Regions from separate parts of the Stenotrophomonas sp. Steno-Z1 genome, predicted to be linked through region 1. Evidence: riboswitches for the same ligand, from Rfam matches in the RefSeq annotation. Region 1 holds a riboswitch; the other holds the start of a gene.
What was found. A riboswitch is a leader RNA that binds a small molecule or an ion and turns the genes downstream of it on or off. The one in region 1 is predicted to bind glycine.
Positions count from the first base shown of each region.

Region 2: linked by a shared signal. The riboswitch ahead of gcvP (aminomethyl-transferring glycine dehydrogenase) and the one ahead of AC06FD_RS12975 (trimeric intracellular cation channel family protein) in region 1 are both predicted to bind glycine.

Region 1 covers NZ_JBWJPB010000004.1:109,606-113,984, forward strand. The annotation lists gene AC06FD_RS12950 (NAD(P)/FAD-dependent oxidoreductase) at 1-643, shown strand, start outside; gene AC06FD_RS12955 (hypothetical protein) at 640-780, opposite strand; gene AC06FD_RS12960 (nuclear transport factor 2 family protein) at 840-1,286, opposite strand; gene AC06FD_RS12965 (hypothetical protein) at 1,318-1,752, opposite strand; gene AC06FD_RS12970 (GIY-YIG nuclease family protein) at 1,866-2,138, opposite strand; glycine riboswitch at 2,183-2,277, shown strand; glycine riboswitch at 2,286-2,377, shown strand; gene AC06FD_RS12975 (trimeric intracellular cation channel family protein) at 2,469-3,086, shown strand; gene AC06FD_RS12980 (MdtA/MuxA family multidrug efflux RND transporter periplasmic adaptor subunit) at 3,304-4,379, shown strand, end outside.
Region 2 covers NZ_JBWJPB010000001.1:432,056-436,434, forward strand. The annotation lists gene gcvP (aminomethyl-transferring glycine dehydrogenase) at 1-1,962, opposite strand, end outside; glycine riboswitch at 2,051-2,152, opposite strand; gene AC06FD_RS01765 (multidrug effflux MFS transporter) at 2,432-3,655, shown strand; gene AC06FD_RS01770 (siderophore-interacting protein) at 3,819-4,379, shown strand, end outside.

The DNA.
Region 1 (4,379 bases):
AAAGCTGGGCGTGGAAGTGCTCACCGGCACGCCGGTCAGCGACATCAACGGCGACGGCTTCCAGCTGGGCAACCAGTTCGTTCCGGCGCGCACCGTGGTGTGGGCCGCCGGTGTCGCGGCCTCGCCGTTGGCACGCACGCTGGAGGTGCCGCTGGACCGCGCCGGCCGCGTGCCGGTGCAGCCGGACCTGACCCTGGAGGGCTACCCGGACGTCTTCGTCGCCGGTGACCTGGCCGCGCTCAGCCAGGCCGACGGCAAGCCGGTGCCGGGGGTGGCCCCGGCCGCCAAGCAGATGGGCAAGCACGTGGCCGCGATCATCCGTGCGCGGCTGGAAAACAAACCGGCGCCGGGCCCGTTCAAGTACCAGGATTTCGGCAACCTGGCCACGATCGGGCGCATGGCGGCCATCGTGCACCTGGGCAAGCTGCAGCTGTCCGGCGTGCTGGCCTGGTGGTTCTGGCTGGCCGCGCACGTGTTCTTCCTGATCGGTTTCCGCAACCGCATCGTGGTGCTGCTCAACTGGGCGGTGGCGTACTGGAGCTACCAGCGCAGCGCGCGGATCATTTTCGGGGATGACCGGGAGGACCGGCGCGCACGAGCGCCGGCCCCACAGGTGGAAGCTGACACGACACCACCCCGCTAGCGCTGCGGCGCCGCTGCATGGGGCGCCGCGCGGGCGTCGTCCCAGCCCTCGGCATTGCGCAGACCCCAGACTCCTTTCCCATCGGCCACGCGTTTGACGAAGTAGTCGTAGCGCACCTCCGGCCGCGTCTGCAGCACGGCATCGAGCTCGTTTGGCCCGAATCGATACCCCGACTCAGTGGCGGGGTGCGTCGTCGTCACTTGGCTGTTGCCTTGGGCTTGCTGTACCACAGCGCATTGACGATGACCCAGCGCTCGCCGAACCGGCCCATGTGGAAGTAGTCCACGAACCACGGCGTTTCCAGCCGCACCGAGGCGGCGTTGCCGGTAACGTCGAGCAGCGTGCAGCGGCGGTTCCACTGGTCCTTGGGGGTTTTCAACGCGCCCTGCCGGGTGAGTTCAACCAGCTCCTCCTTCGACATCCGGCGCAGGCCGAGGCGCTCATCCGGGGTATCGCCGAGGATCGCGCGCTTGGCCAGGTCCGGGTGCAGCGAGCGCGCCACGCGGGCCGGGTCACCCTCGAGCTGGCCGTCCACGTAGTCCAGGCAGGTGGCTTCAATCGCGGCACGCGTGCCGGGATCGATGACGGGGGCGGCAGGGTTCGTAGCGCCGGCAACGGCGAGCAGCAGGGCAAGCGGGGTCATCGCAGGGTGTCCCTCGGGTAGGTGGAGCAGCTCAGTCCTCGCGGAACAGCGCCAGTTCGGTCAGGCCCAGCTGCAGGTAGGTGAAGGCGGCGGCTTCGTCGCTCATCAGCCCGCCCACCGGCCGGCGGTCCAGCCAGGCGGTGATCGTCGCGTTGTGCAGTTTCACCGCGTCGGCCATCGCCTCCTTGCTCGCCTGGCTTTCCGCGTCCTGCATCCCTTCGCGGATGGCGTCGTCGCAGATGCCCCAGTACTCGGCCAGCGGCATGATGCCCCGGAGTTCGACTGGCACGTGGGTGGGATCGAGGCGAATGCGCGCGCGCTCCACGGCATCGGCGGCGAGCCTGGCGCGGAATGCGTCGGCGGTGCCGCTCTCGCCGTGACGCAGCGCTGGCGAGTACGCCGCCGTCGCTGCGGGTGGCGCGTCGTCCCGGCCCGGCGACCGGCGCAGGGCCGGTGGGCGGGACATGGCCGCGCGCAGCCAGGCAAGCCGTCTGCGATGGAGATCGAACATCCCGGTTCCCTCCGCGTGGTGGCCGATTGTGGCCTACCTCGCAGCCCCCAACCAGTACCGACGCACCCTCAGGACGAGGTGTCTGCCGCCTGCAACCAGGCCAGTTTGCGCGCGCGTGGCTGGCGCTTGAGCTGCCATTCGGCCCGGGAGGCGGCCGCCCGGTCCGGATAGGCGCGCATGGCCAGCAGCTTCAGCGGCGGGTTGGCGCGCGTGTACCTGGCCCCCTTGCCGGCCAGGTGGGCCTGGAAGCGCGCGTCCACGTCGTTGCTGATGCCGGCGTAGTAGCTGCCATTGCGGCATTCCAGCAGGTAGACGTACCAGGGGGCGGGTTCAGCGGGCATACCGGGATTATCCACCGGGGCGCGGCCGCTGGCTGCTAGAATCCGCCCCGGATGCAGGAGAGAGGTGCCACGCTGGCACCCGCCGAAGGCGCAGGCTCCCATAATCGCTCAGGCCGGTGGCTCGATACGCCACCAACCATGCATGCAGTACGCCGATCTGGAGAGAGGTCTTCAATGACCCGCCGAAGGGGCACGTGGCCTTGGCCACTGAACTCTCAGGCAAAAGGACAGCGGGAGCGGCAACGGTTTCCCCACCCCACGCCAGTGCCCTGCGCTGGCGTGCCGGGTGCGTGTTGCCGTCCCCCGCCTGACGCGTCCGGATGCTCTCCCATGCTGCTCTCCCTGATCTACCTCATCGCCATCTCCGCCGAAGCCATGACCGGCGCGCTCTCCGCCGGGCGCCGACGCATGGACCTGTTCGGCGTGGTCATCATCGCCTGCGTCACCGCACTGGGCGGAGGCTCGCTGCGCGACATCGTGCTGGGCCACTACCCGCTGGGCTGGGTGAAGCACCCGGAGTACTTGGGGTTCACCATCTGCGCGGCCTTGATCGCCACCTGGGTGGCGCGCTGGATGCACCACTTCCGCCGCACGTTCCTGGTATTGGATGGACTGGGGCTGATCTGTTTCACCCTGATCGGCTGTGCGGTGGCGCGCGATGCCGGCCACGCCGCGCCGATCGTGCTGATCGCGGGCATGTTGACCGGCGCCTTCGGCGGCGTGCTGCGCGATGTGCTGTGCAATGAGGTGCCGCTGATCTTCCAGAAGGAACTGTATGCGGTGATCACGCTGTTCACCGGTGCGGCGTACCTGGGCCTGCTGGAGCTGGGCGTATCGCTCAACGCGGCCACGCTGTGGTGCCTGGGCGGTGGCTTCCTGCTGCGCCTGCTGGCGATCCACTTCAAGTGGGAAATGCCGAAGTTCGTGTACCGCGACGAGGTGCATTGAACGGCACGTTCAATGCACTCTTCCATGACCAAGGTCATGTGAACGCAACGGGCCTCTCGCGGTACCATGGCGCCCCCGCCCCTCCCGGGACGGCATCCAGCCACGCTGCGGCATTCGACCAGCGGCCCCGCCAGACAACCCCCATTTCGCCTCACCTGCCCCCACGGGCCGGTACACCATGGACGCGCCGGCTGTTGGGCTTGCGCGCAGGATGCCCATGTCTGCTTCGCCGCCGCGCCGCCGTCTGTTGAAACCGCTGTTGGTCCTGGCCGTGCTGGCCGCCGCCGTGATCGCCTGGCGGGCCCTGTCGCCCGCCCCCGCCGCCGATCCCGCGCCTGCCGCCAACGCCACCCCGGTGCGCGTGGCCACGGTGGTGCGCGACGACCTGGTGGTGCGCCTGAAGGCACTGGGCACGGTCACCCCGTTGCACACGGTGAGCCTGCGCAGTCGCGTGGATGGCGAGCTGCTGCGGCTGTCCTTCCGCGAGGGTGAACACGTCAAGGCCGGCGACCTGATTGCCGAGATCGACCCGCGCCCGTACCAGGTGGCGCTGGCGCGTGCGCTGGGCACCCAGCAGCAGAACCTGGCCGAACTGGACAACGCGCAGACCCAGCTCAACCGTTACAGCGAACTGCAGGCCAGGCACTTCGTCTCCGCGCAGGACCTGAGCGACCAGCAGAGCAAGGTGCGCCAGCTGCAGGGCCGGCGCCAGACCGACCAGGCCGCGGTGGATGAAGCCCGCCTGCAGCTGCAGTACACCCGCATCACCGCGCCGGTGGCCGGGCGCATGGGCCTGCGCAACGTGGACGTGGGCAACCTGGTGCGCAGCAGCGACAGCGAACCGTTGGCCACCATCACCCAGACCACGCCGATCAGCGTGCTGTTCACCGTGCCCGAGCCGGACCTGCCGGCCGTGGTGGCGGCCGTGCGCGCCACGCCCGACCTCACCGTGGAAGCATGGGACCGCGAGGAGCGCACGGCGCTGGGCGACGGCGTGCTCGCCAGCCTGGACAACCGCATCGATACCGCCACCGGCACGCTGAAGCTGCGCGCGCAGTTCGCCAACGCCGACGAGGCGCTGTTCCCCAACCAGTTCGTCAACATCCGCCTGCAGGTCAGCAGCAGCGATGCGGTGGTGATCCCCAATGCCGCCGTGCAGTTCGGCAGCAAGGGCAGCTATGTGTACGTGATTGCCCCGGACAACACCTCGCACCTGCGCAACGTGGTGCTGGGCCCGGCCGATGGCGAGCGCGTGTCGGTACGCGACGGCCTCAAGGCCGGCGAGCGGGTGGT
Region 2 (4,379 bases), on a different contig from region 1:
GGTGATCATCAGCGCGGCCAGGCGGTCGCTGTACTTCTCCGCATTGACGCGGATGTCATCCAGGTCGACGTTGCCGTTGGCATCGGTCTTGGTCACCACGACCTTCATGCCGCACATCTGCGCCGAGGCCGGGTTGGTGCCGTGCGCCGAATCCGGAATCAGGCAGACATCGCGGTGGCCTTCGCCGCGCGAGCGGTGATAGGCGCGGATCGCCAGCAGGCCGGCGTACTCGCCCTGCGCGCCGGAGTTCGGCTGCAGGCTCACAGCGTCATAGCCGGTGCACTCCACCAGCATCGCTTCCAGCCCGTCGATCAGTTCCTTGTAGCCGGTGGCCTGGTCGGCCGGGGCCAGCGGGTGGATGTTGGCGAACTCCGGCCAGGTCACCGGGATCATCTCGGCGGTGGCGTTGAGCTTCATGGTGCAGCTGCCCAGCGGGATCATGGTGCGATCCATCGCCAGGTCCTTGTCCGCCAGCGAACGCAGGTAACGCAGCAGTTCGTGCTCGCTGTGGTGGGTGTTGAACACCGGGTGGGTCAGGAAGGCGCTGGTGCGCACCAGGCCGGCCGGCAGTGCATCGGCGGTGGCCGCATCGAGCGCCTCCACATCGACGCTGGCACCGAACAGCTCGCCCAGCGCGATGATGTCGGCGCGGGTGGCGGTTTCATCCAGGCTGATGCCGACCGCGTCGCTGTCGATCGCGCGCAGGTTGATGCGCGCGGCCGCGGCCTTGGCGTGGATCGCCTTGGCGTCGATGCCCTTGACGTGCAGGGTGTCGAAGAAGTGCTCGCCCACGTTGACGCCGGCGCCGCGCAGTGCCGCGGCCAGGATCGCGGCCAGGCGATGGGTGCGGCGGGCGATGCGGGTCAGGCCGTCCGGGCCGTGGTAAACGGCATACATCGAGGCCATCACCGCCAGCAGCACCTGCGCGGTGCAGATGTTGGAGGTGGCCTTCTCGCGACGGATGTGCTGCTCGCGCGTCTGCAGGGTGAGGCGGTAGGCAGGATTGCCCTGCGCATCCACCGACACGCCGATCAGGCGGCCCGGCATCGAGCGCTTGTAGGCGTCGCGGCAGGCCATGAAGGCGGCATGTGGGCCGCCGAAACCGAACGGCACGCCGAAACGCTGCGAGTTGCCGACCACGATGTCCGCGCCCCATTCGCCGGGCGCGGCGATCAGGGTCAGGGCGAGCAGATCGGTGGCCACGGCCACCAGGCCGCCACGCGCGTGCACGGCGTCGGCCAGTGCCTTGTAGTCGCCGATATGGCCGAAGGTGTCCGGGTACTGCAGCAGAACGCCGTAGGCTTCGGCGTCCATCGCCTCGGCCGGGGTGCCCACGCGCAGCACGATGCCGAGCGGTTCCGCGCGGGTGCGCAGCAGTTCCAGCGTCTGCGGGTGCACGGCGTCGTGCACGAAGAAGGTGTCGGACTTGCTCTTGGCCGAGCGCTTGGCCAGGGTCATCGCTTCGGCGGCGGCGGTGGCTTCATCCAGCAGCGAGGCGTTGGCGATCTCCATGCCGGTCAGATCGGCGCACAGGGTCTGGAAGTTGATCAGCGCTTCCATGCGGCCCTGCGAAATCTCGGCCTGGTACGGGGTGTAGGCGGTGTACCACGCCGGGTTCTCCAGCACGTTGCGCAGGATGACGTTCGGGGTGAGCGTGCCGTAGTAGCCCTGGCCGATGAAGGTGCGGAACACCTGGTTCTTGTCGGCGATGGCGCGGATCTTGGCCAGCGCCTGCACTTCGGTCAGCGACTCGGGCAGGTCCAGCGGTGCCGGCGACTTGATCCCGGCCGGGACGATCGCATCGGTCAGCGCGTCCAGCGAGCCGTGGCCGACCACGTCGAGCATCTGCGCGATTTCGGCGTCGTTGGGGCCGATGTGGCGTTCGACGAACGCGTGGCTGTGTTCAAGCTCGCGCAGGGTAGGGGCACGCTGGGCGGAGGTATTCGGGGACATGGCTGGCATCTCGGAGAGTGGGCACGCACGTTCGGAAGGCGGCCGGGTCGAGGTGCTTCGCAGACGCGCGCGAACCACCGGACCTTGCGGTCTTCCTGGGTGCCCCTCTGTCCTTTTGCCTGAGAGTTTAAAAGCGCGCATCTGCGTGCTTCGTGCCCCTTCGGCGCCGGCAGTGGCCGGTCTCTCCAGAGTTTTGCTGCGGGTGGTATCGGGCCTGAGCGATTACGGGCGTTGCGCCTTCGGCAGCGGGTGTCCGCTTCTCCCACCATGGTGCCCGGCGATTATAGCCCAGCGTCCCCGCCGGCAACGGCCTTATGGCACATGAATGAGGGCCGCCGGAGCTGCGTCGATGGCCTTGTCGGCATGGTGCCGGGGCCGGCAAAGGCCTATGATGGCCGGATCCTCGTATTCATCTGGCGCCGCCCGTTCCGGGCTGGCGCCCGCCGTGCGTTCACGCATGGCCCAGACGGAAGACCGCATGACGCCCGCCTCGCCCTCGACCCGCCGCCTGGCCCTGCTGCTCGCAGGCCTGGCGATGTTCGGTCCGTTCTCCATCGACACCATTTTCCCGGCCTTCCTGCTGCTCGGCGAGCGCATGCAGGTCGACCAGGTGGCGGTGCAGCAGACCATCAGCGTGTACCTGCTGTTCTATGGCCTGATGAGCCTGGCCCACGGCCCGTTGTCCGATGCGTTCGGGCGCAGGCGGGTGATCATCGGTGGGCTGGTGCTGTTCATCGGTGCCTCGATCGGCTGCGCGCTGTCGCGCGACATGACCACGCTGCTGGTGTTCCGCGCCCTGCAGGGCGTCACCGCGGGGGTCGGGGTGATCGTCGGCCGCGCGGTGATCCGCGACCTCTACCACGGGGCCGACGCGCAGCGGCTGATGAGCCAGGTGTCGATGATCTTCGGCGTCGCCCCGGCGATCGCGCCGATCATCGGCGGCTGGATACTGCTCGGCGGCGGCGACTGGCCGCTGATCTTCTGGTTCCTGGTGCTGTTCGGCGTGGTCCTGCTGCTCGCCACCGGCAAGTGGCTGCCGGAAACCCACCCGGTGGAGGCGCGCACGCCGCTGTCGATGCGCGAACTGCTGCGCAGCTATGTGCGGATGGGCTCCAACCCGCGCCTGCTGCGCCTGGCCGCCGCCGGTGCATTCAATTTCTCCGGCATCTTCCTGTACATCGCCTCGGCGCCGGTGTTCGTGATGCAGCACCTCAAGCTGGGCGAGGGCGGCTTTGCGTGGCTGTTCATTCCCACCATTGGCGGCATGACGATGGGCTCGTTCCTGTCCGGTCGCATGGCCGGGCGCCTCACCGCGCAGCGCCAGATCGCGATCGGCTTCGGCCTGTGCGCGGTGTCGGCGCTGCTCAACCTGGGCTACGTGTTCTCGGTGCCGCAGATCATGCTGCCGTGGGCCGTGCTGCCGATCTTCCTCGGCGGCGTCGGCATGGCGCTGATCTTCCCGATCCTGGCGCTGGCGGTGCTGGACATGTACCCGCACCAGCGCGGGTTGGCCTCGTCGATGCAGATGTTCATCCAGTTGATGATCAACACCGTGGTGGCCGGCGTGGTCTCGCCGCTGCTCAGCGCCAGGCCGGTGCATCTGGCGCTGGGTTACGCCGGCTTCTTCGCCATCGGCGCCTCGTTCTGGTACTGGGAACGGCACCGCGAGCGGCGTCGCGACGTGCTCACCCCGATCGAGTAAGCCGTGTGCACGCCACGCGTGCGCGCCGTGCACGCGTGGCGAGGCCGGCATTGCCACGCCGCGGCACCGGCGTATCCTGTGCGCTCGCCAGCCAGTTCGTGTACCACGACAGCCAATACGCTCCCCTGCGGACCCCGTGTCCGCCGCACTCCAGGGTGATTGCATGGCTGCACAGCCGACCTACCGCCTGTTCGACGTCGCGCTCAAGCAGCGCACCGTCCTCTCCCCGTCGCTGACCCGCATGGTCTTTGCCGCGCCCGACGTGGCCAACATGAAGACCGAGGGGCCTGACCAGCGCATCAAGGTGTTTTTCCCGTTGCCCGGCCAGGAGGCGCCCGACGTGCCGCAGGGCGCGGACTGGTACGCCCGCTACCGCGCGCTCCCCGAGGGCGAGCGCGCGCCGATGCGCACCTACACCCTCCGTGCGCTGCGCCCCGAACTGGGCGAGGTGGACGTCGATTTCGTCCTGCACGGCGAGACCGGCCCCGCATCGCGCTGGGCCATGCACGCCCGCATCGGCGACCGCATCGGCCTGCTGGCGCCGGACGCGCAGGTGGCCGAAAGCAGCCAGGGCTGCGAATGGAAGCCGCCGGCCGGCGTGCGACGCGTCCTGCTGGTGGCCGACGACACCGCATTGCCGGCCGTGGCCGGGATCCTCGAGGCGCTGGCGCAGTGGCCGCATCCGCCGCAGGTGCAGGCGTTCCTGGAAGTGCAGCACGAGGCG